Linked DNA regions of Phenylobacterium montanum. The protein of the gene in region 1 binds, or shares a complex with, the protein of each later gene. Links are inferred from orthologs where the notes say so. Each region holds a gene or a part of one and is shown in the gene's direction. Other genes may lie near its edges. The genes, in order: KCG34_RS01190 and KCG34_RS02410.

Region 1 (14,034 bases):
CCAGGGCTCCGCCGACCTCGTCCGCATGCAGGATCTCGGCGGCGTTGGCCGGCTTGACCGAGCCGCCGTAGAGGATCGCCACCCCCTTGCCCGCTTGGCCCAGCGCCTTGACCAGCGCGGCGCGGATCGCCTGATGCACCTCTTCGATCTGCGGCGTGGTGGGGGTAAGGCCCGTGCCGATGGCCCAGACCGGCTCATAAGCCACCGTCACCGGCGATCCGGCCAGGGCCGCGGGGACCGAACCGGCGATCTGGGCGTTGACCACCTCCAGCGCCCGGCCTGCCTCGCGCTCGGCCAAGGTCTCGCCGACGCAGATGATCGGCTCCAGGCCCGCCCGCCGGGCCGCCAGCGCCTTGGCCGCCACGATGGCGTCGGTTTCGCCGTGATAGGTGCGCCGCTCGGAGTGGCCGACGATGACCATCGCCGCCCCGGCCTCGGCCAGCATCTCGGCGCTGATGTCGCCGGTGAAGGCGCCGCTGACCTCGGCGTGACAGTCCTCGCCGCCGGCGATCACCGCCGTACCGACCACGGTTCGCGCCATGCGCTCGACCAGGGTGGCCGGCGCGCAGAGGGCGACGCGGGCCCGGGCAGGCTCTGCCTTCAGGGCCGCCGCCAGGGCAGAGGCCTCGGCCAGGTCGGCGCCAAGGCCGTTCATCTTCCAGTTTCCAGCGATCAGGTGCGTGGTCATCGTAGGTCCCCGTCTCGTTTTCGAGATCTAGGAAGCACGGCCTAGGTCATGGCGCCGGCCCTGTCCACGGCGCCAACGTAGCGTCAACCCTTGCCCCTGGGCGCGCCAGTCTCCTATATCGCTCGACCCGCTTCGCCGCGGGCGTCATTGCCCTCGAGGACTTCCGAACCATGCTCGCCGCCTTTCGCAACTTTGCGAAGTCCCCGTTCGCCGTCGTGCTGCTGAGCCTTCTCATCGTCAGCTTCGCCATCTGGGGCATCCGCGATGTGTTCCACGGGCGGATATCCAATGCGGTGGTCACCGCCGGCTCGCGCGAAGTGACGCCCGCAGAGTTCAAGCGCATGTTCAACCTGGGCCTGAAGCAGATCGAACAGCGCCAAGGCCAGCCGGTCTCGCTGCAGGACGCTGTTGCGGGCGGCTTCGACCAGCAGATATTGAACGACCTCTCGGGCGCCGAAGCCTTCGACGAATTCGTTCATCGCATGGGCGTGATCCCGGCCGACTCCCTGGTCGGCGACGCCATCGCCAAGCAGCCGGACTTTTTCAACAAGATCACCGGCCGGTTCGACAAGGACGCCTACCAGCGCACCCTGGCCGAAAACGACCTGACGCCGGACAAGTTCGAGACCATCGAACGAGACCAGATCGCCGAGAACCACCTGGCGGCCGGCATCGGCGCCGGCCTGCGCGCGCCAAAGACCTACGGCGCCATGGTCGCCGGCTATGAGTTCGAAAGCCGCAACCTGACCTTCTTCATGCTGTCGCCCGGCAATGTGGCCAAGCCCGAACCGCCGACCGACGCTCAACTGCAGGCCTTCCTGAACGCCCACGCCGCGGCCCTGAAGCTGCCCGAGCGTCGGGTGCTGTCGGTGGTGCGCTTCAGCGCCCAGGCCATGGCCGGGTCCATGCCGGCCGACCCGGCGGCGGTGGAAAAGCTGTACAACTTCCGCAAGGACACCGCCTCGACCCCCGAAAAGCGCTCGCTGGTCCAGATCCCGGTGAAGGATGCCGCCGCTGCTGCGGCGGTGGTCGCCAAGCTGAACCAGGGCCAGGACCCGGCGGCGGTGGCCAAGTCGATCAATGTTTCGCCGATCTCCTACCAGGAAACCGCCCAGAGCGGCGTCGCCGATCCCAAGGTGGCCGACGCCGCCTTTGCGATGAAGGCCGGTGAGGTCAAGGGCCCGATCCAGGGCGCGCTCGGCCTGGCGGTCGTCAAGGTGACGGACATCAAGCCAGCTCACCAGGCGACCCTGGAAGAGATGCGCCCGACCCTGGAAGCCCAGGTCAAGAAGGACGCCGCTGGCCAGAAGGTGTTCGACGCGGTGCAGAAGTACCAGGACTCCCACGCCAGTGGATCGAACCTCGCCGAAGCCGCCAAGGCGTCCGGTGGCGTGGTGATGCAGATCGGCCCGATCACCGCCGAAGGCATGAACCCCAGCGACGCCGGCGGCGCCCCCCCGCAGGGGCTGACGCCCAAGCTGCTGAGCGAGGCCTTCAAGCTGCCCCAAGGCGGCGAGACCGACATGGAGAACGAAGCCTCGGGCGAATACTTCGCCGTGCGGGTCGAAAAGGTGATCCCCCCCTCCGTGCCTGCCCTGGCCGAGATCAAGCCCCGCCTGATGCAGGCCTACATGATCGACCAGATCACCAGCCGCCTGCAGGCCAAGGCCGACGAAGCCCTGGCTCGGCTGAAGAAGGGCGAGACCATGGAGGCGATCGCCGCGTCCATGGGCGCTCAGGCGCAGCATGCCCAGGGCCTGACCCGCGCCACCCTGGGCCAGAACCGGGCGCTCGGCCCCGAAGCCGCCGGCAAGATCCTGGCCGCCAAGGCCGGCGAGACCTTCAGCACCCTGACCGCCCAGGCGATCATGGTCGCGCGGCTGGACAGCATCCAGGCCCCGCCCGCGGCCCAGATGGCGCCGCTGGTCCTGCGCGGCGAGCAGCCCTTGTCGCAGCAGCTCTTCGACGACATGGGCCAGCTGATGCGCTCGGCCGCGATCGCCAAGATCAAGCCGACCATCGACCAGGCCCGCGCCCGCGAAGCCCTGGGCCTTTCCGCCGACACCACCCCGGCCTCGTCCGGCAAGGGAACGCCCAAGTCGTGATGATCGCGCCGGACCTTGCTTCGTTTCGCCGGCTCTATGACAGCGGCGCGGCCCAGCTGGTCTGGACGCGGATCGTCGACGACCTGGAGACGCCGGTCTCCGCCTATCTGAAGATCGCCCACGGCAAGGCCAACGCCTTCCTGTTCGAGTCGGTCGAGGGCGGCGCCTGGCGTGGCCGCTATTCGGTGATCGCGCTGAAGCCGGACCTGATCTGGCGCTGCTATGGCGAACGGGCCGAGGTCTGTCAGGGCGATGATCTGGCCCACGGCCGCTTCCGCACCGAACCTGTCGGCGCGCTCGACTCCCTGCGCGACCTGGTGGCCCAGAACCGCATGGACCTGCCGGTGGGCCTGCCGCCCATGGCCGGCGGCCTGTTCGGCGCCATCGGCTACGATATGATCCGCCTGGTCGAGCGGCTGCCGGACGTCAACCCGGACGCCCTGGGCCTGCCCGACGGCCTGATGATCCGTCCCTCGGTGGTGGCGATCTTCGACTCCATCGGGCAGGAAATCGTGCTGACCACCACCGCCCGCCCCGGCAAGCAGTCGGCCGAAGCAGCCTACGCGGAAGCCTGCGCGCGGCTGGAGGCGGTGCTGGCGGACCTGCGCCGGCCCCTGCCCGCGGCGCCCGTGCGCGAGCCACACGCGCCCAAATCCTTCGCCTCCAAGGTCGACCGGGCCGCCTACGGCCAGATCGTCGAGAAGGCCAAGCGCTACATCGAGGCCGGCGACATCTTCCAGGTGGTGCCCAGCCACAGGTTCAGCGCCGACTTCGACCTGGACCCGTTCGCCCTCTACCGCTCCCTGCGGCGGCTGAACCCCTCGCCGTTCCTGTTCTACCTGAACTTCGAAGGCTTCCAGCTGGTGGGCTCCAGCCCCGAGATCCTGGTGCGGCTGCGCGACGGCAAGATCACCATCCGCCCGATCGCCGGCACCCGCCCCCGCGGCAAGACGCCCGAAGAAGACGCGCAGCTGGAAAAGGAACTGCTAGCCGACCCCAAGGAGCGGGCCGAGCACCTGATGCTGCTGGACCTGGGCCGCAACGACGTCGGCCGTGTGGCCATGCTGAGGCATGAAGGCGCCAACCAGCCGCAGACGCGCCAGAAGGGCCCCCGCGTCCGGGTCACAGAGAGCTTCACCATCGAGCGCTACAGCCACGTCATGCACATCGTCTCCAACGTCGAGGGCGACGCCCCCGAGGGCGTGGACCCGGTCGATGTGCTGATGGCCGCCCTGCCCGCCGGCACCCTCTCGGGCGCGCCCAAGGTGCGGGCGATGGAGATCATCGACGAGCTGGAAAGCGAAAAGCGCGGCCTGGGCTATGCCGGGGCGGTGGGCTATTTCGGCTGCGACGGCAGCATCGACACCTGCATCGTGCTGCGCACCGGCCTGGTCAAGGATGGAACCCTCTATGTCCAGGCGGGCGGCGGGGTGGTGGCCGACAGCGATCCGGACGCGGAATACGAAGAGACCCTGCACAAGTCGGCGGCGCTGAGGCGCGCGGCCGAAGAGGCCTGGCGGTTCGCTTAGGGCCTATTGCAGGCCCCGCACCGCCGGGGCGTGGGTCAGGTCGGGCGACGGCGCCATCACCGCGGCGGTGGCGAAGACCATCGAGGAGACGGCGAAAAACCCGGCGGCGGCCAGCACCGGCCACACCTTCTGGGGCGTCTCCTGATGGTGCAGATAGGCGCGCGCCCTGGCCATGGCCCTGGCGAAACGCTCGTCGGATTGGCGCGACTCGGATTCGGTCATGGCGGAAGTGTAGACGCCGGCCCTTGGCGCGAAAGAGCCGAGGCCCTATTACCCCCGGGGCAAGAGGTCGCGCCATGATCCTGGTTATCGATAACTACGACAGCTTCACCTACAACCTCGTTCACTATCTGAACGAGCTGGGCGCCGAGACCGAGGTCTGGCGCAACGACGCCCTGACCGTGCAACAAGCCCTGGCGCTGAAGCCCGAGGCCGTTCTGCTGTCACCCGGCCCCTGCACCCCCAACGAGGCCGGCATCTGCCTTCCCCTGCTGCGCGCCGCGCCCGAGGATTTGCCGATCCTGGGCGTGTGCCTGGGCCACCAGTCCATGGGTCAGGCCTATGGCGGCGAGGTGATCCGCGCCAAGAGCCTGATGCACGGCAAGACCAGCCCTATCCACCACGCCGACAAGGGCCTGTTCAAGGGCCTGCCGAACCCCTTCACCGCCACGCGCTACCACTCGCTGTCGATCAAGCGGGAGACGTTCCCGGCCGAGCTGGAGATCACCGCCTGGACCGACGACGGCGAGATCATGGGCCTGCAGCACAGGACCCGACCGGTGCACGGGGTGCAGTTCCACCCGGAATCCATCGCCACCGAAGGCGGCCATCAGCTGTTGTCGAACTTCCTCGACCTTGCCGGCGCCCGCCGCACGGCGATGGTCTGAAGGCGGCCGCATGATCGACAGCTTCAAGCCGCTCCTGGCCCTCCTGGCCGACGGCGGCACGCTTTCCGAGGAGAGCGCCGACGCCTTCTTCGCCGCGTGCCTGCGCGGCGAACCGACCCCGGCCCAGATCGGGGCTGCGGTCACCGCCATGCGCATGCGCGGCGAGACCGTGGGCGAAATCACCGCCTGCGCCAGGGCCATGCGCCGCTCGGCGGTGATGCTGGAACATCCCTACCAGGTGATCGACACCTGTGGCACCGGCGGCGACGGCCTGCACACCTACAACATCTCCACGGCCGCGGCCCTGATCGCCGCCGGGTGCGGGCTGAAGGTGGCCAAGCACGGCACCCGCGCCCTCTCCTCCCGCTCCGGCTCGTCGGACGTGCTGACGGCGATCGGAGTCAATATCGCCGCTGGGCTCGAGCAGCAGCGCCGGGCCCTGGACGAGGCCGGCATCTGCTTTCTGTTCGCCCCCGCCCACCACGGGGCCATGCGCCATGTGCTGCCGGTGCGGGCCGAGCTGGGTTTCCGCACCATCTTCAACCTCCTGGGGCCGCTGTCGAACCCGGCGGGCGCCCAGCGCCAGGTTCTAGGCGTGTATGATCTTCGCCTCGTCGATCCGCTGGCGCGCGTCCTGGGCGCCCTGGGCTCGGAGCGGGCCTGGGTGGTGCACGGCTCGGGCATGGACGAAATCACCACCACCGGCGAGACCAGCATCGCCGAGTGGCGCGACGGGCAGTTGCGTCATTTCACCGTAACGCCCGAGGCGGTCGGCCTGCAGCGCCGAGGTCTGGCCGAACTGCAGGGCGGCGATCCGGCCGAGAACGCCCAGGCGCTGCGCGACCTTTTGGCCGGCCAGAAGGGCGCCTATCGCGAGATCGCGGCCCTGGGCGCGGCGGCCGCCCTGGTGGTCTCGGAAAGGGCCGAGACCCTGCGCGAGGGGCTCGATATGGCCTCCGCCGCCATCGACGAGGGCAAGGCCCAGGCGGCGCTTGAGCGGCTGATCGAGGTGACCAACGCGGCATGAGCGACATCCTGGACCAGATCGCCGCCTACAAGCGCGTCGACGTCGCCGCCCGCAAGGCCGAGCGGCCCCAGGCCGGGGTCGAGATCCTGGCCGCCGAGGCCGATCCGCCGCGCGGCTTTCGCCGGGCGCTGGAAGCCGCCCACGCGCCCGGCCGGCTGGCCCTGATCGCCGAGATCAAGAAAGCCTCGCCGTCCAAGGGCTTGATCCGGGCCGATTTCGACCCCCTCAGCCTGGCCCGGGCCTATGCCGAAGGCGGGGCGGCCTGCCTGTCGGTGCTGACCGACGAGCCCAGCTTCCAGGGCGCCGACGCCTATCTGGTCGCCGCGCGCCAGGCCTGCACCCTGCCCGTCATCCGCAAGGACTTCCTGGTCGATCCCTGGCAAGTGGCCGAATCCCGCGCCCTGGGCGCCGACGCCATCCTGGTGATCCTTTCGATGGTCGATGACGCCCTGGCGGGCGAACTGATGGCCGAGGCGCGGCGGTTCGGCATGGACGCCCTGGTCGAGACCCATGACGAAGCCGAACTCGAACGCGCGGCTGCCCTCGGCGCGGACCTGATCGGCGTGAACAACCGGAACCTGCGGACCTTCGCCACCGATTTGTCTACGACGGAGCGCTTGGCCAGGATGGCGCCCAGCAACGCCTTGCTGGTTACGGAAAGCGGCATTTTTACACCGGCCGATGTCGCCAGACTAGAAGCAACCGGAGCGAGAGCTATGCTGGTGGGCGAAAGTCTGATGCGCCAATCCGACGTTGTCTTGGCCACGAAAACCTTGCTTTCCGGTAGCATTTAACGCGCTAAGTCTCGGCTATAACTCAATTTTTACATCCCCCGCAGCATTTTGCCTGTCCTTGGGAATTCCGCCTGGACTGGGTAGAAGCCTCGGCTCATTTTGACGGGGGATGCGGGGTCTATGGTCCCTGAAGCGACGCCGAAACATGTCGCTGACGCGCGCGCGATGGACCAGAAGCAACTCATGGCGAAGTATCGTCATGAGGCGGCGGAACATCGTCGCATCCTGTTCGGCCGCGGCTCGGGCATGGACCCGACCTGGCGCAACTTTCGTCAGTTCCTGGCCGATATGGGCCCCGCGCCGGACGCGGACCATCTGGTCACCCGCGTCACGCCCGGCGACCTGACCTACGCCCCCGGCAAGTGCGCCTGGATCCACCGCGACCGACAGCCGGCCCTGACGCAGGCGGCCAACGAGCCCGTGCCGGCCAAGACCTTCGGCCTCTGGGCCAGTGTGGGCGGCCAGCCGGTGGAATATGCCAGCCTCGCCAAGCGCCTGGGCGTGCCGTTCGAGGCCATGGCGGTGGCCCTGCGCAGCGGCCAATCGCCGGAAGAGCTGGTGCAGCAGGCCCACGTCGCCGAATCGCTGGTGAGCGGCTCGGCCGCCGACGCCAGCTGGCTGCCGCCCGAGCGTGAGCGGCGGGAGGCCTTCCTGACCGCCTATCGCATGTGGCACATGCAGGTTCATCCGCGCTACGCCGCAGCGGCCACGCCGGCCTTTCTCTACCTCTACAGCGCCCTTCCGGGGATGAAGAAGACCCGCGACGCCCTGATCTCGCTCGGCCTGTGGAACCCGCCGACCGAACAGGGCCGCCAGGCGCGCAGCGTGCACGACCTCTGGCGGCGCTATTGCGATTCGATGCTGAGGGTCGAAGGCGCGCGGGCCGAATTCTCCATCTACAAACAGTACTCCCTGACCGACGAACTCGACGAACTGTGGGCGCGCGTTCATCAGGCCGAGGAGCGATTCCGCGCCGGACCGCGGAGCTGAGGCGAATCTCTGCTAGAAATCTGGTGTGATTCCCCGCTGGCTGCGGCGCGCCAAGCTTGATCAGTGCTGTCAAGCCACTGAAATGCCAAAATTTTTCCAGCCCGCCAAACCAGCCCTCGCCGGTAACTTGACATTAACGAAGAACACCTAGAGAACATTCCTAGGGTTAGCGCTTTGTTCCTTAAGGATGGTTCTCACCATGCTCACGCGAAAGCAGCATGAACTGTTGATGTTCATCCATGAACGCATCAAGGAGACCGGAGTCTCTCCGTCCTTCGATGAGATGAAGGAGGCGCTGGATCTGGCGTCCAAGTCGGGCATCCACCGCCTGATCACCGCGCTGGAGGAACGAGGGTTCCTCAGGCGACTGGCGCACCGGGCGCGGGCGCTGGAGGTGGTCAAGCTGCCGCAGCAGGCCACGACCGCCGCTCCGCCGCAGGGTCGCCAAACCTTCAAGCCGCAGGTGGTGGAGGGCGACAGGGCTCCCGCCGCCCCGGCGCCGGACGCTCGGGAACTCTCGGTCCTCGGCCGCATCGCCGCCGGCACGCCGATCGACGCCATCCAGCACGAGCGCGACAAGCTGGTGGTGCCGGAATCCATGCTGGGCGCCGGCGAGCACTTTGTGCTCGAGGTCCAGGGCGACTCGATGATCAACGCCGGCATCTATGACGGCGACTATGTGGTGATCCGACGGGGCTCGACCGCCAATTCCGGCGAGATCGTCGTGGCCCTGGTCAAGGGCGAGGAAGCCACCCTGAAGCGCCTGCGCAAGAAGGGCGCCTCGATCGCGCTCGAAGCCGCCAACCCGGCCTACGAGACCCGCATCTTCGGCCCGGACCAGATCCAGGTGCAGGGCAAGCTGGTGGGCCTCATCCGCCGCTACCACTAAGGCCCGTCCAGGGCCTGGCTCCGCGCAGGGGCTGGGCCCAGACCAGGCGATAGCCCCCCGCCGCGTCGGCGAACACCTCTGCCGCTCCCCCGGCGGCGAAGTCGGCTTGGCGCAGCACCAGAACATGGCTGCAAGAGGCCGGCGCCTCCACATCGGCCCGCAGAACCAGGATATCCGCCGTACGGCACAGGGCGTCCAGCCGCTCCGGCTTCGGCTTGCGCACCGTCCACCAGGCGGCGATGGCCGGACGAACGCCGGGGTGCGGGGCGCAGGCCTGGCGGTCGCAGTCATAGGCCGTCGCCAGCGCCGCCTCGGGGCTGACCGGCAGGGTGAAGTTGCGCCGCTGGGCCCAGAGCTGGGTGGCGTAGCTGCGCTTGCCGGGTTTCAGCGCGATCTCTTCGCCGTGGGCGACGATGGCGGCGTCGGCGCCGTCAGACGCGATCCAGGCCACCGGCGGGGCGGGCCGCGGCCAGAAGGCGACGGCGAAGGCCAGGGGCAGGCCGACCCACCTCAGGCGCCCGCGCCAGAGGCACATGAAGACGATGCCGAGATAGGAGACCAGCAGCGCCGGGTCCGGCGCGCTCGGCCAGCCGCGGCCCGAACCCGGCAGGGTCGAGAACAGGTGCGCCAGCCAGACGATCGCCCTCGCCGCCCAGCCGGCGACGAACACCGGGCCATGCACCAGCGGCCCCGACAGCCCGAGGCTCTCGGCGGCGACCGACAGGGCCAGGGCCGGCATCATGGCCATGCTGGCGACGAAGTCGGCGCTGAGGTTGGCGAACAGGCCCCAGGTGGCGATGCGGTTGAAGTGCTGGATGGCGAAGGGGCTGGTGGCGGCGCCGGCGACGAAGCTGACCGTCAGCATGGCTGCGAGCCAGTCGCGCAGGGCCTGCGGCGCGGCCAGATACCAGGGCAGGCCTTTGGCCCGCTGCGGCCGCGGCCAGATCTCGGCCAGGGCCACCAGGGCGGCGGTGGCGCAGAACGACATCTCGAAGCCCGGCTGCACCACCACCTCGGGCTGCAGAACCAAGATCACCAGGGCGGCGATCGACAGCGAGTGCAGGCTGATGGCCCGCCGGCCGCAGAGGATGGCGATGAAGGCCACCGAGGCGGTGATGGCGGCCCGCCGCGCCGGCGGATGGGCGCCCGACAGGGCCAGATAGGCCAGCACGACCAGAAGCCCGCCGGCGGCGGCGACCTTCTTGCCCGAGACCCGCAGGGCCAGCCACGGCCAGGCGGCGACAGCCAAGCGCAGGGCGAAGAAGGCGAAGCCGCTGACGGCGGCCATGTGCAGGCCGGCAATGGCCAGCATGTGCGCCAGGCCCGAATAGCGCAGATCGTCGCGGCTCTCCGGATCCAGCCAGTCCTCGTGCCCCGTGGCCACGGTCACGGCCAGGCCCGCGGCCCCGCCATCGTCGTCGCCCAGCACCGCGTGCAGATCGTCGGCCAGGCGCTGGGCGATGCTCCAGCGGACCGCGTTCAACCCCATCACCACTCGCAGCCTCACGGGCGGCTCCGGTAAATCCACCAACTCCGGCGGCTTCATCGCCAGGCCCACCCCGCCCAGCCCCTCGAACCAGGCGTCGCGGGCGAAGTCGAAGGCGCCGGGCGCGGCCGGTCCCGGCGGCGGATCCAGCAGCGCCACCACCCGGATCGCCGACCCGGGGCCATAGGGCGCGCCCTGCGGCGAGACCAGGCGTACGCGCAGCGGCAACCGGCCCGGATCCATTCCGCCGATCGCCACCGGCGCGATCAGGAGCCTCTGACCCGTCTGGCTCGGCGTCGCGACATCGACCACGAAGCCTTCGATCGATGTCACCCCCAGCCCGGGCGGAACCACCTGCGCAGCGATCATGTCGCTGTGCAGCTTGGCGTCGGCCAACCCAGTCGCCGCCACCGCCAGCAGGCCGGCGAAAATCGCCGCCGCCCGGTTCGGAACCCAGCGCCGCACGGCGAAGGCCATCACGATCAACACCGCCGCCGCAACGGCCAGCGGCCACAGCGGCGGCTCCCGTTTCAGCCCCAGATAGACCGCCGCCCCGGCGCCGAACGCCACCGGCGTCCACAGGGCCGCGCGATCCGTCTGGGCCCGGACCTCCTCCGCCAGGCCGCGCCAGACATCACCGGCGCTAGGAAGGCGGCTCCAGGCCATGCTAAGACCCCGCGCCCACGCCCTGGCCGCCGCGCCGACGCCCGTCCGCGCGAGGCCGGGCCCACTCGCTGGAACCCCTATGTCCGCTTCGTCCTCCGACAGGCCCGTCGTCACCCGTATCGCCCCCTCCCCCACCGGGATGATGCATATTGGCACCGCCCGCACCGCGCTTTTCAACTGGCTATATGCACGCCACATGGGCGGCACGTTCCTGTTGAGGATCGAGGACACCGACCGCGAGCGCTCCACCGAGGCGGCGGTGCAGGTGATCTTCGACGGCCTCGACTGGCTGGGCCTGAAGCCGGACGCCCCGCCGGTGTTCCAGTTCGCCCGCGCCGACCGCCATCGCGAAGTGGTGATGGAGCTTCTGGCCCGCGGCGGCGCTTACCGCTGCTACATGACCGTGGAAGAAACCGAAGCCGCCCGCCAGGAGGCCCGCGCCGAGGGCCGCGCCATCCGCTCGCCCTGGCGCGACCGCGAGGAGCCGGGCAGCAACCAGCCGCACGTGATCCGCTTCAAGGCCCCGCTGGTGGGCGAGACCATCGTCCACGACCTGGTCAAGGGCGACGTGCGCTTCCAGAACAAGGAACTGGACGACCTCGTCCTGCTGCGCTCCGACGGCGCCCCGACCTACAATCTCGCCGTGGTGGTCGACGACCACGACATGGGCATCACCCACGTGATCCGCGGCGACGACCATCTCAGCAACGCTGCGCGCCAGTCGCTGATCTACGAAGCCATGGGCTGGGCCAAGCCGGCCTTCGCCCACCTGCCTCTGATCCACGGGCCGGACGGGGCCAAGCTGTCCAAGCGCCACGGCGCCCAGTCGGTGGTCGAGTTCGCCGAGATGGGCTACCTGCCCGAGGCCATGCGCAACTACCTGGCCCGGCTGGGCTGGGGCCACGGCGACGACGAGCTGTTCACCGACGCCCAGGCGATCGGCTGGTTCGATATCGTGGACGCGGTCTCTTCGCCCTCGCGCCTGGACTGGGCCAAGCTGAACTTCATCAACAACCATCACCTGCGCCTGGCCGATGTCGATCGCTTGGCGGGCCTGGTGCGCGAGGTGCACGAAGAGCGCGGCGTCCACATCGGCGCCGCGGCCCTCGAGGCCCTGATCCGCACCATCCCCCTGGTCCGCGACGGGGCCAAGACCATGGTGGAACTGGCCGATCTGACCCTGTTCGTGCTCAAACAGCGCCCGCTGGCGCTGGACGAAAAGACCGTCAAGCTTTTGACCGACGAGACCCGCGGCCGGTTGTCGCGGCTGCGCGACCATCTCGCCGGCCACGCGGACTGGACCGTTCCCGGCCTCGAAGCCGCCATCCGCGCCTTCGCCGAGGCCGAGGGCGTCGGCATTGGCAAGTTCGGCCAGGCCCTGCGCGGCGTCCTGTCCGGCGGGGCCGCGGCCCCTGACCTCGCCAGCAGCCTGACGGCGCTCACACGCGAGGAGAGCCTGGCCCGGATCGATGATGCTCTTTCGCAGTCGCAGCAGACGGTATAAGGCGTTTCGAACAGCCGTATGGCCGTTGGGGGCCCATTAGAGAAGAGGGTACTGGGGTTATGAATGACGCGACCGTTTCGCCCACCAAGGCGACCCTGACGCTCAACGGAAAAACCTACGATTTGCCGGTGCTTAAGGGCTCGACCGGCCCGGATGTGGTGGACGTACGCAAGCTCTATGGCGACGCCGACGTGTTCACCTTCGACCCCGGCTTCACCTCCACCGCCTCGTGCGAGAGCGCCATCACCTATATCGACGGCGACGCCGGCATTTTGCTGCACCGCGGCTATCCGATCGACGAGCTGGCGGAAAAGTCGACCTTCCTCGAGGTCTGCTACCTCCTGCTCAACGGCGAACTCCCCACGGCCGCCGAGTACGAGAAGTTCGAAACCACCATCACGCGGCACACCATGCTGCACGCCCAGTTCGACCGCTTCTTCTCGGGCTTCCGGTCGGACGCGCACCCGATGGCGATCATGACCGGCGCGGTCGGCGCCCTGTCGGCCTTCTATCACGACAGCATCAATGTCGATGATCCCAAGCAGCGCGAGATCTCGGCCCACCGGCTGATCGCCAAGATGCCGACCATCGCCGCCCGGGCGTTCAAATATTCGGTCGGGCAGCCGTTCGTCACCCCGCGCAACGAGCTCAGCTACGCCGAGAACTTCCTGCGCATGGCCTTCAGCGTGCCGGCCGAGGACTGGAAGCCGAACCCGGTGCTGACCCGGGCCATGGACCGGATCTTCATCCTGCACGCCGACCACGAGCAGAACGCCTCGACCTCGACCGTGCGCCTGGCCGGCTCGTCGGGCGCCAATCCGTTCGCCTGCATCGCCGCCGGCATCGCCTGCCTCTGGGGCCCCAGCCACGGCGGGGCCAACGAAGAGGCGCTGAACATGCTCAAGGAGATCGGCTCGGTCGACCGCATCCCCGAGTACGTCCAGGGCGTGAAGGACCGCAAGTACCGCCTGATGGGCTTCGGCCACCGCGTCTACAAGAACTACGACCCGCGCGCCAAGGTGATGCAGAAGACCTGCCACGAGGTCTTGGACGAGGTCGGCCACGGCGACGACCCGCTGCTGAAAGTCGCCATCGAGCTGGAAAAGATCGCCCTGAACGATCCCTTCTTCGTCGATCGCAAGCTCTATCCGAACATCGACTTCTATTCGGGCATCACCCTGCGCGCGATGGGCTTCCCGGCCGAGATGTTCACCGTGCTGTTCGCGCTCGCCCGCACCGTCGGCTGGATCAGCCAGTGGAAGGAGATGTTCGAAGATCCCTCCCGCAAGATCGGCCGCCCGCGCCAGCTCTACACCGGCCCGACCCAGCGCCCGTTCATCCCGATCGACAAGCGCGCCTGATCGGAGCCGCTCGAGCAGCGAGAATTGCGCCTCTCCATCTCACGATGGGGAGGCGTTTTCTTTTGCAGCACTAAAACCCTTCCGCCCTTGCGGGGGAAGGTGGCCCGC
Region 2 (14,036 bases), 270 kb from region 1 along the record:
TTGCCGATGATCGCCTGGCGGATCAGGGGCATCTGCTCCAGCACGCTGGCGCCCAGGCCGGTGGTGTCGACCGGCACGTCGCGCCAGCCGATCAGGTGCTGGCCCTCGACCGCGATGAAGTGCTCGAACTGGCCGATGACAAAGGTGCGCGCCACCGGATCCTGCGGCAGGAAGCACATGGCCACGGCGTAGTCGCCGGGCGGCGGCAGCACGACATTGGCCTTGCCTGCCCAATCACGCAGCAGCGCATCCGGAATCTGGATCAAACAACCGGCGCCGTCGCCCATCAAGGGGTCGGCGCCCACGGCGCCCCGATGGTCCAGATTGACCAGAATCTCCAGTCCGCGGCGAATAATGTCGTGCGATTTGCGGCCTTTGATATTGGCCACAAAACCTACGCCGCACGCATCATGTTCGTTCCGCGGGTCATAGAGACCCTGTTGCAATCCTTCACCCATTCGGGTCGACCCTTTCGAAAAAGAAACGTCCGCCGGACGCGCCGGGACGCACGCTCTACCGCCTTATGGCTTGTCGACGGCCAGTCCGCCTTTGGCAAGTTCGAGGGCGGCCGGATATTCTGAGCGCCGGCGTAGAAACAGTAAAAGCTCAAAGGATGCAAGGCCGTGGCGCGCGAACTCGCGAGAGTTTGAGACTCTTCAGGTCACTTGGGCCCCGGATTTGGACGACAGTCTGTGATCGCTGCTTGGAGGCGAATGCACGTATGCGACTTTGGGTGAAAAAAAATGTCAAAGCCGATGTCGCATATCATCTTTTATTGCTGATTGAGGGGGTTTAAGGGCGCATCCATGCGTGCCCATTTTTTCATCACTGCGCCGTGGCGGGAACCGGCCGACGTGCTGGCCGCCTTCGCCGACGAGCCCTTCGCCCTGGGCCTTCTATCCGGCGGCGGCGGCCCACGCGGGCGTTGGAGCTATCTGGCGCGCGCGCCCGACGCGTTTCTGATTCTGGGTGCGACCGATCGGCGCGACCCGTTCGAGGCCCTGCGGAGCCTTCTGGGCGAGCCCTTGCCGGCCGCTCCCGACGGCCCGCCTTTCCAGGGCGGCGTCGCGGCGCTCTGCGCCTACGACCTCGCCGATCGGCTGGAGCCACTGGACCTGGGACGCCTGGGCGATTGGCCCGACCTCGCCTGCGCCCGCTATCCCGCCCTCCTCGCCTTCGATCACGAGGCGCAGCAGATCGTCGCTATCGGTCGAGGCGCCGACGACGCCAAGGCCGAAGCCCGCGCCTTGGAGGCGGCCGCCTGGCTGGCGCAGGCGGCGCCGCAGCCAGCCGCCGGCCCACTCGCCGCCGAGATGGAGGGCGAACCGCCCGAACGCTACCAAGCCGCCGTGGCCGAGGTCGTGGAACGCATCGCCCAGGGTGAGATCTTCCAGGCCAACATCGCCCGCCGCTGGCGTGGCCGGCTGGCCGCGGGCTCCAGGCCGTTCGATCTGCTGGCCCGGCTGATCGGCCAGAGCCCCGCGCCCTTCGCGGCCTATATGCGCCTGCCGGGCCTGGCCTTGGTGTCCAATTCGCCGGAGCGGTTCGTGCAGGTGACGGCGGACGGCCGCAGCCTCAAGGTGGAGACCCGGCCGATCAAAGGCACCATCCGCCGCGGCGCGACGCCGGCGCAAGACACGGCCCTGGCCGCTGAACTCGCCGCCTCGGCCAAGGACCGGGCCGAGAACCTGATGATCGTCGACCTGATGCGCAACGACCTCGCCCGGGTCTCGGCGCCGGGCACGGTCAGGACGCCGAAGCTGTTCGAGGTCGAGACCTTCGCCAACGTGCATCACCTTGTCTCGGCCGTGGAAGGCGAACTGGCGGCGGGCCGGACCGCGGTCGACCTCCTGCGCGCCGCCTTCCCGCCCGGCTCGATCACCGGGGCGCCCAAGGTCCAGGCCATGCGGGTGATCGCGGGGCTGGAGCCGCCGCGGGGGCCATTCTTCGGCTCCATGGCGCTCTTGGGTTTCGACGGCTCGATGGATTCCAGCGTGCTGATCCGCACCGTAGCCCTGACCGAGTCCGAGGGCGGCTGGCGTTTCGAAGCCCGCGCCGGCGGCGGGATCGTGGCCGACAGCGAGCCGGCCGCCGAGTTGCAAGAGACCGAAGCCAAGTTCGCAGCCCTGCAGCGGGCCCTGACCGCGGACTGATCCAGGCCTGCGGCCAGACCGTAGCAATAGACGCGGCAGGGCCGGCGGTGTTCCTCAACCTACGCCGTCATGCCAGGATCGCATTGCAACCGATCGTTCGCATTGGAGTCGCCGTGAGCCTGCTCTCAGCCACCATCGATCTCGCCGAACGCGCGCCCCTGCCGGATGCGGCCTTGAAGCTCGGGGTCGGGGCCTTGGTGGGCAATGCCCGACGCCAATTGCGCGGCCAGCCTGCAGAGGCCGAACAAGCCTTCGCCCAGGCGATGATCGACCATCCGGTGGCCCTGCACGCCGACGCCGCCAACGCCCAGCACTATGAGCTGCCGCCGGAGTTTTTCGCGCGGGTTCTGGGACCTCGGCGAAAATACTCATCCTGTCTCTACGCGGGCGCGGCCCAGACCCTGGCTGAGGCCGAGGTCATGGCGCTGGAGGAGACCTGCCGCCACGCCAATCTGAGGGACGGGCAGGAAATTCTGGAGCTAGGCTGCGGCTGGGGCTCCCTGAGCCTCTGGATGGCCGAGACCCTGCCGGGCGCCCGCATCACCGCTGTGTCCAATTCCCGCTCCCAGCGCGGCCATATCGAGGCCCGGGCGGCCGAGCTTGGCCTCAACAACCTGCGCGTAATCACCGCCGACATGAACGACTTCATGGCCGAAATGGCTTTCGACCGCGTGGTTTCGGTCGAAATGTTCGAGCACATGAGCAACTGGCGCATCCTTCTGGAGCGGGTGCGCACCTGGCTGAAGCCGGACGGGCGCCTGTTCATCCATATCTTCAGCCACCGCACGACGCCCTATCGCTTCGACCACACCGACGAGGCGGACTGGATCGGCCGCTATTTCTTCACCGGCGGCATCATGCCCAGCCACGGGCTGATGAAGCGGTTCCCCGACCTGTTCGAGGTCGAGGCCGACTGGACCTGGAACGGGCGCCACTACGAGCGCACCGCCCTCGACTGGCTGGCGAACTTCGACGCCCACGGCGCTGAAATCATGCAGATCCTGCGCGGCGTCTACGACGCCGAGGCCGGCGTCTGGTTCAAACGCTGGCGCTTGTTTTTCCTGGCCACCGCCGGCCTGTTCGGCCATCGTGGCGGCGAGGAATGGGGCGTGAGTCACTACCGGTTGCGGCCGGCGGTCTAGGATCGCTCGCTCCGTGATGTGAAAGACCGCCTCGCCGATATCGGCAAGGAAGTGACAGTCCGAGCATGAACCCTACAGTAACTGCTGTAGTCACCGCAGGCGTGATCGGGGTCGCGCTTTTTGGCGGCTGGTTGCTTTGGCTCAATTACTCCCCCGCTTCTGACGTTCCGCGACTGAAGCGAGACTACGAAGGCGTCGGGCGCCACGTGCTGAGCGTCACTCGAACCGGAACCGAGTTTGGCGAGACCACCTACCGGAAATATGAAGTGGTGCTGCAAGATGACCTTCATGGCGGCAGCACGATCGTGCTCGGGGTCGAAGCGGCGCTATATGGCGATCCGCGAGTCGATCGATTTGACGATCCGAAGTCCAATACGCCCGTCGCCATCTTTTGGCTGATCGTGCAGTGGTTCTTGCCGTAGATCGGCTAACGCCAACTAAATGCCGATAAGCTAGCTTGCTCCCTGCGCTCAGCCGGGCATATTGCGCGCGACGCGGCGGCTGCAACGCCGCCAATGCTGCTTTGGAGGAAGTCCGGATGAAAGCCGCCGTTCTGCGCCAGGTGAAGACGCCGCTCGAGATCGAGGACGTCCAGATCAACAAGCCCGGCCCGCACGAGGTGCTGATCCGCACCGCCGCGGCCGGCGTCTGCCATTCGGACCTGCACTTCGTCGAGGGCTCCTACCCCTACCCCCTGCCCGCCGTGCTGGGCCACGAGAGCGCCGGGGTGGTCGAACAGGTCGGCTCGGAAGTGCGCACGGTGAAGCCGGGCGACCACGTGATCACATGCCTCTCGGCCTTCTGCGGTCACTGCGAGCATTGCCTGACCGGCCACATGTCGCTGTGCGTCAGCCCCGAGACCAAGCGGCAGAAGGGCGACGAGCCGCGCCTGCTGCAGGAACCGGCTGGCATGAACCAGTTCCTGAACCTCTCCTCCTTCGCCGAGCAAATGCTGATCCACGAGCACGCCTGCGTGGCCGTGCGCAAGGACATGCCGCTGGACCGCGCCGCCCTGATCGGTTGCTCGGTGACCACCGGCGTCGGGGCGGTGATCCAGACCTCGAACGTCCGTGCGGGCGAGACCGTAGCCGTGATCGGCTGCGGCGGCGTGGGCCTTGCGGCCATCAACGGCGCGGCCATCGCCGGCGCCGGACGGATCATCGCGGTCGACATGGTCGGCTCCAAGCTGAACCTGGCCAAGCAGTTCGGTGCCACCGACGTGGTCAATCCGGCCGACGGCGACCCGGTCAAGCAGGTGATGGACCTGACCGGCGGCGGCGTGCACCACAGCTTCGAGGCCATCGGCCTGAAGGCCACCACAGAACAAGCCTTCCGCATGCTCCGCCGCGGCGGCACCTGCAACGTGATCGGCATGATCCCGGTGGGAACGATGATCGAGTTGCACGGCGCCGACTTCCTGGGCGAAAAGCGCATCCAGGGCTCGCTGATGGGCTCCAACCGCTTCCCGGTCGACATGCCGCGCCTCGTGGACTTCTACATGAGCGGCAAGCTGAAGCTGGACGACCTGATCTCGCGCCGCATCAAGCTGAACCAGGTCAACGAGGCCTTCGACGAACTGAAGAAGGGTGAACTTGCCCGCTCGGTCATCATGTTCGACGCATAACGATTGCGCCCCGGCCGTGGCGGTCACGGCCGGGGCAAAAACTTCCATAAATATCGACTGACATCGTTTTCAGACGGGGCGACGCAAGGTAAAGCACTCGCCGCGCCCGGATCGGGGCGCGGGAGCCCCACAAGTTTATGACCGCCCAGACCATCGTGATCGTCGGCGCGACCGGCGACCTGGCCCAACGCATGCTGTTCCCTTCGCTCTATTTCCTAGACAGCGAAGGCAAGCTCCCCAAAAATTTCAAGATTTTCGGCGCCGCCCGCACCGACCTGACCCACGAGGCGTTCGTCGCCGACGTGCACAAGGCGGTGAAGGCCCGCGCCGGCAAGTATTTCACCGAGGACGCCTGGAACGCCTTCGCCCAGCGGCTGGACTACCACACCCTGGACGCGGAAAAGCCGGCCACCTTCAAGGCCCTGGCGGGTCTGCTGAAAGACTCGGGCGAGACCATCTTCTACCTCTCGACCTCGCCCAGCCTCTATGACGCCATCAGCACCCACCTGCGTGAGGCGGACCTGGTCAAGCCGGGCGCCAGTCGGGTGATCGTGGAGAAGCCGATCGGCCGCGACCTGGCCTCCAGCGACGTGATCAACGACAGCCTGGGCCGCACCTTCGCCGAGCGCGAGATCTTTCGCATCGACCATTACCTGGGCAAGGAGACGGTCCAGAACCTCCTGGCCCTGCGCTTCGCCAACGCCCTGTTCGAGCCCCTTTGGAACAAGGTCTCGATCGACCACGTGCAGATCACCGTGGGCGAGACGGTCGGCGTCGAGGGACGCTGGGGCTACTACAACGACTACGGCGCGCTGCGCGACATGGTGCAGAACCACGTGCTGCAGCTGCTCTGCCTGGTGGCCATGGAGCCGCCGGCGAGCCTGGATCCGGACTCGGTGCGCAACGAGAAGGTCAAGGTGCTGCGCTCGCTGCGCCCCATCACCAGCCTGGACGACGTGCGTCACCGCACCGTGCGCGGCCAGTATCGGGCGGGGGTCGCCGACGGCAAGACGGTGCCGGGCTACAACGAGGAGGCCGGCGGGGGCGAGAGCGACACCGAGACCTTCGTCGCCCTGCAGGCCAATATCGACAACTGGCGCTGGGCCGGCGTGCCCTTCTACCTGCGCACCGGCAAGCGGCTGCCGAGCAAGAACACCCAGATCGTCATCCAGTTCAAGGACGTGCCGCACTCGATCTTCTCCGGTGAGAGCCTCCTCTCCAACCGCCTGACCATCCGGCTGCAGCCGGAGGAAGACATCTCGCTGTCGCTGATGAACGAGACGCCCAGCCTGGAGGGGGTGGCCCTGCGCTCGGTCGACCTGAACCTCAGCCTGACCGACGCGTTCAAGAACGAAGCGCCCCGCCGGCGCATCGCCTACGAGCGGCTTCTGCTGGAGGCGATCCGCGACAACCAGACCCTGTTCGTGCGCCGCGACGAGATCGAGGCGGCCTGGACCTGGATCGACGGGATCATCGACGGCTGGAAGCGCTTCGACATCAAGCCGGCGCCCTATGTGGCCGGCACCTGGGGCCCGGCCGGGGCCTACGCCCTGACCGAGCGCAACGGCCAGACCTGGTACGAGTGAGCCCGCCGCCCATGGCGCAGGAACAGCTGTTCGACATTCGCGAGGACCGCACCGCCGCCCTGGCGCGCGAGATCGCCGTGCGCCTGGAGGACGCCGTCCAGGCCAGGGGCGCGGCCAGCCTGGTCGCCACCGGCGGCTCGACGCCTGGGCCGCTCTATGACGCCCTGGCCCAGGCGCCGCTGTCGTGGGACCGGGTCAGCATCACCCTCAGCGACGAACGCTGGGTCCCCCCCGACGATCCATCCAGCAACGAGAACCTGGTCCGTAGGCGCCTGCTGACCGGCCATGCCGCGGGCGCCTGGTTCGTCGGGCTGAAGACGCCGCACGCTACGCCAGCCGATGGCGCCGCCGAGGTTGAGAAGGCCCTCGCCGCTCTGCCCTGCCCGTTCGACGTGGTGGTGCTGGGCATGGGCGGCGATGGCCATTTCGCCTCGCTGTTCCCCGGCGCGCCGGAGCTGGTCGAGGGGTTGGACGCCAACGGGCGCGATCTGGTCATTCCGGTCCGCCGGGTCGGCGCAGCGGGTGCGGCCGAGCGGCTGTCCCTGACGCTCAGCGCGATCCTGAACGCGCGCTGGATCGCCATCCTGATCGACGGCGCCGACAAGCTCGAGGTCTGCCGCCGCGCGGCCGCAAACGCCGTTCCGGACGAGTTGCCGATCCGCGCCGTCCTCAACCAATCTACGACTCCCGTCGACATCTGGTGGGCCCCATGACCGACAGTTCTACGACCCTGACCACCGCGGCGGTGATGCGCCTGGCTCCGGTGATCCCTGTCCTGACCATCGATCGGATCGAGGACGCCGTGCCCCTGGCCGCCGCCCTGACCGCCGGCGGGCTCTACGCCATCGAAGTCACCCTGCGCACGCCCGCGGCCCTGGAGGCCATCACCGCCATCGCGACCGAGGTCCCCGACGCGGTGGTCGGCGCCGGCACGGTGCTGAACGCCCGCCACTATGAGCTCGCTAGCGACGCCGGGGCCCGTTTCATCGTCAGCCCCGGCCTGACCGATGGCTTGATCGGCGCGGCCGCGGACAGCGAGGTCCCGCTGCTGGCCGGGACCGCCAACGCTTCGGACATCATGCGCGGCCTGGAAGCCGGCCTGACCCATTTCAAGTTCTTCCCGGCGGAGACCTCGGGCGGGGCGGCGGCGATCAAGGCCCTGGGCGGCCCATTCGGCGACGTCCGCTTCTGCCCCACTGGCGGCATCTCGCTGAAGACCGCGCCGGACTATCTGGCCCTGCCCAACGTGCTCTGCGTCGGCGGCGGATGGGTCGCGCCGGCGGCGGCGGTCGAGGCCAGGGACTGGGGCCGGATCACCGAGTTGGCCCGCGAGGCGGCCGCACTGAAGCGCTGAAGCTGTGCGGCGCTCGACGCCGCCGCTGTTTCCAGCCGACACGTGCGGTTTTGGCATCGCCAGGCGCCTTGCCTAGACCGTATCCAATCGCCTAGGAGCGCACGAGGAAGCGCAAAACTGGCCAGGAGCCCGGCATGAACGAAGCCCGCATCATCGACGGCCAGGCCTTCGCCGCCGGCCTTCGCCAGCGCATCGCCGACGAGGTCGCCGCCCTGAAGCGCGACCATGGCCTCAAGCCCGGCCTGGCCGTGGTGTTGGTGGGCGAGGACCCGGCCAGCCAGGTCTATGTCCGCAGCAAGGGCGAACAGACCCTGGAAGCGGGCATGCACTCCCTGACCGTGCGCCTGCCGGCCTCGACCACCCAGGACGAGCTCCTGAAGGTAGTGGGCGAGCTGAACGCCGATCCCGCCATCCACGGCCTGCTGGTGCAGTTCCCGGTGCCGGACCACATCGATCCCTTGGTGATCCAGTCGGCGATCGCCCCGGCCAAGGACGTGGACGGCCTGAACCCGGTGACCATCGGCCTCCTGGCCTCCGGCCAGCCCGCCCTGGCGCCGGCGACGCCTGTGGGCTGCATGATGCTGCTGGAGGACGCCCTGGGCGACCTGAGGGGCAAGCACGCGGTGGTGATCGGCCGCTCGAACCTCGTCGGCAAGCCGATCGCCCAGCTCTTGCTGCGCGCCAACTGCACCGTGACCATCGCTCACTCGCGCACCCGCGACCTGCCCTCCGTGGCCCGCCTGGGCGACATCCTGGTGGCCGCAGTCGGCCAGCCTGAGATGGTCCGCGGCGACTGGATCAAGCCGGGCGCAGCCGTAATCGACGTCGGCATCAACCGCGTGCCCTCGCGCAAGCCGGAGCTGGCGGCCCAGGGCAAGACCATCCTGGTGGGCGACGTCCGCTTCGCCGAGGCCAAGACGGTCGCCGGCTGTATAACCCCGGTGCCGCGCGGCGTCGGCCCGATGACGGTAGCCTGCCTGTTGCAGAACACCCTGACCGCCGCCAAGCGTCAGGCCGGCCTTCCAGCTTGAGCAAGCGCCCGGGCCCGACCGCAGCCGAGCAACTGGCCGCCCGGGCCCGCGAAGCCCTCGCCGCCGGCCGGCTCGACGAGGCCCGGGCGATCGGCCTTCGCGCCATTCAGGTCGATCCCGATTGCGCCATGGCCTTTCATGCCGTCGGCGATGTCGCCGCCGCCGTCGGCGCGCTCGAGCCGGCGACCCAGTATCTGCGGCGTGCGCACGAACTCGACCCGAACGATCCCGTGCCCCTGGCCCGCTTGTCCACGGTTCTTATCGGACTGAACCGGCTCGCCGAGGCGCGAGCCGTCGTGCGTCAGGCCCTTGCGCTGAAGCCTCGCGACGCTTTCAGCCTGGAGACCCTGGCCATCACCCTCACGCGCACGGGCGACTATGCCGAGGCCGTACGCCTGCTGGAAAGGGTGGTGACGCTGGCGCCTCGCAATACCGGCGCGCTCTACAATCTTGGCCTCGCAAGGCAGTACATCGGCGAGATCGACGGCGCCGGACGCGCGCTGCGCCGGGTTCTGGAGCTTGACCCCGGCCATGGGGGCGCCTGGCGCGTCCTGGTCGAGCTGACTCCGCAGTCGCCGGCGAACAACCACCAGCACACGCTCGAGGCGCTGTTCCGACAGGCGGAGAGCGACACCCAGCGCGCCCTGCCCCTTGGCCACGCCCTGGCGAAGACCGCCGAGGACCTCGGCCAATACGAACAGGCCCTGGAGTGGCTGACGCGCGCCAAGGCCGCCCGCCGCCGCGTCGTACCCTATGACCCGGCGCGCGACGAGGCGTTGTTTGCGGCGGCGGCGGAGACTGGCGGCGCCCCGGGAGCGGCGAATGGGGAAGCCGGGCCGATCTTCGTCGTCGGCCTGCCGCGCAGCGGCACGACCCTGGTCGACCGCATCCTCTCCAGCCACCCCGAGGTGGGTTCGATCGGCGAGCAGTACGCCTTTCCGCTCCTGCTCAAGCAGGCGGCCGCCACGCCGGGGCTGCACCTTGCCGATCCAGCTGCGATCCGCGCGGCGGGAGCCATCGACCTTCCTGCGCTCGGTCGCGCCTACATGGACCAGGCCCGAGCCATCCTGCCGGACCGGCCTCGCCTCACCGACAAGCTGCCGTTCAACTTCTTCTATGCCGGGCTGATCCTACAGGCCCTGCCAAGCGCACGGATCGTCTGCCTGCGCCGCGACCCGATGGACGCCTGCCTGTCCAATTATCGCCAGCTGTTCGGGCGAGACTCCCCGTTTCACGATTACGCCTACGACCTCGCCGACATCGCGCGCTATGTCGCCGCCTTCGAGCGGCTGGCCGCCCACTGGCGCCGCGCTCTGCCCGCCGATCGCTATTTCGAGATCACCTATGAGCGGTTGGTCGCCGACCAGGAGGGCGAAACACGGCGGCTGCTGGCGTTCTGCGGCCTCGACTGGGATCCGCGCTGCCTCGACTTTCATGAGAACCGCGCCGGCGTCGCCACCGCCAGCGTCGTCCAGGTGCGCCAGCCGCTGTTTTCCAGCTCGATCGGACGCTGGCGACGCTACGGCCCCGGCTTGGCCGCAGCCGAGGCGGTGCTGGCCGAAGCCGGGCTGCTTCCCGCCTGAGCCCCTTCGGTATTGGTCCAGGCCACCACCTGGCCCATGACCTCCGTCAGCGCGGCCTCATATTGCGGCACGATGGCGCTCACGTTGTTGCTGGCCGCCTTCTTGCGGCTCTCGAACAGCCTGGTGGCGACCGCCAGGCGATCGGCCGTGCGGTCCAGGCTGGCGCGCACCCGCACCACCACCGTCGGGGCCGCTCCTGCGCCGTCCAAATAGCGAGCCTCGAAGGTTTCCACGTCCAGCCTCAGGCTCAGGGGCGCCGCCCCCACCTCGCCGCGACGCCCCAGATGCGCCGGTCCCGGGGAACGGTCGAAGGCGTGGGACTCGGCGTCGTCGAACAGGGCCGAGGCCGGCGCCACCCAGCGCGCCCCGGCGATATAGGCGGCTTCGTTGCCGCTCATGGTCAGTATCTGGTCGCCCTCGGCGCCCCGGGCGAACCCAGTCGGCGCGCGATGCACCCAGAAGCCGGGCCCCTCTGCTGACGCCGGCTGCTCGGTCTCCGCCACGTCGAAGCGGTAGAGCTGCACAGGCGCGGTCTTGGGCAGCAGGGTGACGCAGCCGCCGAGAACCAGGGCCATGGCCGCCCCGGCGGCGAGGACAAGACGGGATCGGATCACGGCTTCACCTGCACTTCCTTGGCGGCGGGCTTTGAGACCAGCATCTGCGGATTGGCCTCGATCTCGTTGACCAGGCGGTTGAGGGATTCGGCGGTCTGCTGCAGCGAGGCGGCGGCCTGGGTGAGCTGCGGCAGGCCCGTGCGCGCGAAGTCGCCCGTGGGGCCTTGCAGCTTGGCGATCATTTGGTGCGCTTCGGTGGCCGTGGCCTTGATCTCGCCTGCGGCGTCGGCGACGTCGTGCAAGGCGCGCTTGCCGTCGCCGCCGACCAGCTGTTGGCTGGAGTCGCTGAGCTGCTTGAGGCTCTGCGCCGCCTGGTCGATGCTCTTCACCGCGTTGTCGGCGTCTTCGATCACCTGGCGGCGCTGCTTCAGCTCCAGGGTGACGGTATCGATGTTGCGCATGCTGTCCGACAGGCTCTTGATGTTGTCGTCCGACAGCAGCCGATTGACCCGGTTCAGCGCCTCCACCGTCGCGTTCAGCACCGTGCCGCTGCCCTGTAGCAGGTCCGAGATGGCGCTGCCGTGGCTGGCCAGCACTGGGCGCACGCCGAACGGCACCGTGCTTTTGAGGAGCGGCTTGCCGGCCGTCCCGCCGGTGATCTGGATGTAGTTGACCCCCGTGATGCCCTGGGGCTCGAGCGTCGCATAACTGTCGGTGCGGATCGGCACGTCCGAGGTCACCCGCACCGTCGCCACCACATTGGCCGGATTGGTCTTGTCGAGGGCGATCTTGGACACCTCGCCGACCTTGATGCCGTTGAAGTGCACCTCGCCCCCCTCCGAGATGCCCCGCACCGGACCGACGAAATTGATGTCGTAGAGGTCGTACTGCTTGGTGAACTCGAAGCGGGCGAGCCAGAAGATGAAGGCCACGAGCCCCAGGAACAGCAGCAAGGTGGCTATGCCGACCAGGGCGTAATTGGCGTTTCTTTCCATCAGTCGGCTCCTCGTCCGGCCTGCGCGCCCTGCGCCATACGCCCGCGCGGCCCCAGGAAGTACTGCTTGATCCAGGGATGATCCGACGCCTCCAGCTCGGCGATGGTTCCCACCATCACCACCTTCTTGTCGGCCAGCACCGCGATGCGGTCGCAGATGGCATAGAGGCTGTCGAGATCGTGGGTGATCATGAACACGGTCAGGTCCAGGCTGGCGGATAGCCCGCCGATCAACTGGTCGAAGGCGGCGGCCGAGATCGGGTCGAGGCCGGAGGTGGGCTCGTCCAGGAACAGAAGCTCCGGGTCCAGGGCCAAGGCCCGGGCCAGGGCCGCGCGCTTGACCATGCCGCCGGACAGCTCCGCCGGCTTCAGGTCGCCGGCTTCCGGCGGCAGGCCCGCCAGGGCGATCTTCATGTCCGCCAGGCTGGCGATCAGGTCGAGCGGCAATCGCGTATGCTCGATCATCGGCGCGGCCACGTTCTCGCGCACGGTCAGATTGGAGAACAGGGCCCCCGACTGGAACAGGACGCCCCAATTCTTCTCGATCAGCGTCCAGTCGCCTTCGTCGGCCATCGAAAGGTCCCGCCCGAACACCGTGACCTTGCCGCCATCAGGGACCTTGAGGCCGATCAGGGTGTTGAGCAGCACCGACTTGCCGGAGCCCGAACCGCCGACCACGCCCAAGACCTCGCCGCGCCGGACCACGAGGTCCAGCCCGTCATGCACGACGTGATCGCCGAAGCGCGAGACCAGGCCTTCGACCACGATCGGCTCGGCGGCGTTCAGGTCGGCCTGGGGGGCGGAATCGCTCATACGTTGAGCTTCATGTAGACAAGGGCGAACACGGCGTCGATCAGGATGATCGAGAAGATTGCGTGCACCACCGCCGTGGTCACCCGCTGGCCCAGGGACTCGACGTCGCCGCCCACCTCCATGCCCTGCCGGCAACCAATCCCGGCGATGGTGATAGCCATCACCGGGGCCTTGGAAAGGCCAACCCAGAAGTGGGTCGCCCCGACGTTCTCCACGATCCGCTCCAGGAAGAAGCTGGGGCTGAGGTTCAGCACCCACCAGCTCACTAATATGCCGCCTGCCAGGCCCGCGAGCGTTGCGACGAAGGTCAGCAGCGGAATGGTCAGCAGCAGGGCCAGGAAGCGGGGCAACACCAGGGCCTCGAACGGATCGACCCCCATGGTGCGCATGGCGTCGATCTCCTGGTTCATCTTCATCGCCCCGATCTCGGCGGCGAAGGCCGAGGCCGAGCGGCCGGCCAGGAGCACGGCGGTGATGACGATGTTGAACTCGCGCATCACCGCGATGCCGATCAGTTCGACGGCGAACACCTGGGCCCCGAACTGCGACAGCTCGTTCGCGCCCAGGAAACCCACCACCGCCCCGATGAAGAAGGTGGTGACGGCGACGATCGGAATGGCGTCCAGGCCGGCCCGCTCGGCCAGGCTGAAGCAGGCCGCCCAGCGGATACGGCGCGGGTGGGCTGTCACCCGCCCGATCGCCACCAGCAGGTGGCCGAAGAAGGCCATGGTCTCGTAGAAGGCCGCGCCGACACCCAACAGGCCTCGGCCCAGCCGCTCGGCCATGGCGTAGAGCGACCAGGGCCGCCCCTTGGGCCGGGTGGTGATGCGGGTGGCGTTGGCGACCAGCTCGAACAGGCGCTCCAGCGCCGGCGGCGGGGTCAGGCCGTCCGCCGCGGTGCGCCCCTGGCCTGCGCTCAGGATGGCGAAGACCCCGGCGGTGTCGCAGCGCCCCACTTGGCTCAGGTCGAAGCGCACTTCGCGCTCGCGGCTCAGGGCGGCGCGCAAGCGACCGGCGACGCGGTCCAGGTTGATCGCGGTCCAGTCGCCGGTCAGCGTCACCCACCGCGCCCCGTCACGCTCGCGCACGTCGAAGTCGGCGGGAGAGCTCATCGAGGCTGTCTGCTCCGTGACGCACGCGACGCGCGCTCTGAGGGTCAAGCGCTACCGCAGGAATCGGCGCGCCGCAAAGCTACGGTATGT

What was found.
Region 2: the proteins of KCG34_RS01190 (region 1) and KCG34_RS02410 are in contact, whole or in part, in a solved structure (PDB 8RP0), measured with the Escherichia coli proteins. The link is inferred for Phenylobacterium montanum from one-to-one orthologs.

The regions. Positions count from the first base shown.
Region 1 is NZ_CP073078.1:229,458-243,491, reverse strand. What follows is about bases 3,437-6,413. They hold KCG34_RS01190 (anthranilate synthase component II), read left to right. Parts: upstream 3,437-4,618; coding sequence 4,619-5,209; downstream 5,210-6,413. Other genes in these bases: trpC (indole-3-glycerol phosphate synthase TrpC), read left to right, coding at 6,233-6,413; trpD (anthranilate phosphoribosyltransferase), read left to right, coding at 5,220-6,236; KCG34_RS01195 (hypothetical protein), read right to left, coding at 4,326-4,544; trpE (anthranilate synthase component I), read left to right, coding at 3,437-4,322. Also shown: tpiA (triose-phosphate isomerase), read right to left, coding at 1-688; KCG34_RS01205 (peptidyl-prolyl cis-trans isomerase), read left to right, coding at 859-2,793; more of trpE, read left to right, coding at 2,793-3,436; more of trpC, read left to right, coding at 6,414-7,030; KCG34_RS01175 (hypothetical protein), read left to right, coding at 7,214-8,020; transcriptional repressor LexA, read left to right, coding at 8,220-8,909; KCG34_RS01165 (ComEC/Rec2 family competence protein), read right to left, coding at 8,890-11,061; gltX (glutamate--tRNA ligase), read left to right, coding at 11,141-12,565; gltA (citrate synthase), read left to right, coding at 12,625-13,926. UniProt on the Escherichia coli protein: Part of a heterodimeric complex that catalyzes the two-step biosynthesis of 4-amino-4-deoxychorismate (ADC), a precursor of p-aminobenzoate (PABA) and tetrahydrofolate.
Region 2 is NZ_CP073078.1:493,366-507,401, reverse strand. The notes cover bases 1-2,979. They hold KCG34_RS02410 (anthranilate synthase component I family protein), read left to right. Parts: upstream 1-806; coding sequence 807-2,153; downstream 2,154-2,979. Other genes in these bases: KCG34_RS02405 (SAM-dependent methyltransferase), read left to right, coding at 2,267-2,979; gltB (glutamate synthase large subunit), read right to left, coding at 1-389. Also shown: more of KCG34_RS02405, read left to right, coding at 2,980-3,295; KCG34_RS02400 (hypothetical protein), read left to right, coding at 3,361-3,717; KCG34_RS02395 (Zn-dependent alcohol dehydrogenase), read left to right, coding at 3,834-4,919; zwf (glucose-6-phosphate dehydrogenase), read left to right, coding at 5,057-6,505; pgl (6-phosphogluconolactonase), read left to right, coding at 6,517-7,218; KCG34_RS02380 (bifunctional 4-hydroxy-2-oxoglutarate aldolase/2-dehydro-3-deoxy-phosphogluconate aldolase), read left to right, coding at 7,215-7,859; bifunctional methylenetetrahydrofolate dehydrogenase/methenyltetrahydrofolate cyclohydrolase FolD, read left to right, coding at 7,994-8,890; KCG34_RS02370 (tetratricopeptide repeat-containing sulfotransferase family protein), read left to right, coding at 8,887-10,473; KCG34_RS02365 (ABC-type transport auxiliary lipoprotein family protein), read right to left, coding at 10,410-11,087; KCG34_RS02360 (MlaD family protein), read right to left, coding at 11,084-12,022; KCG34_RS02355 (ABC transporter ATP-binding protein), read right to left, coding at 12,022-12,834; KCG34_RS02350 (ABC transporter permease), read right to left, coding at 12,831-13,946. UniProt on the Escherichia coli protein: Part of a heterodimeric complex that catalyzes the two-step biosynthesis of 4-amino-4-deoxychorismate (ADC), a precursor of p-aminobenzoate (PABA) and tetrahydrofolate.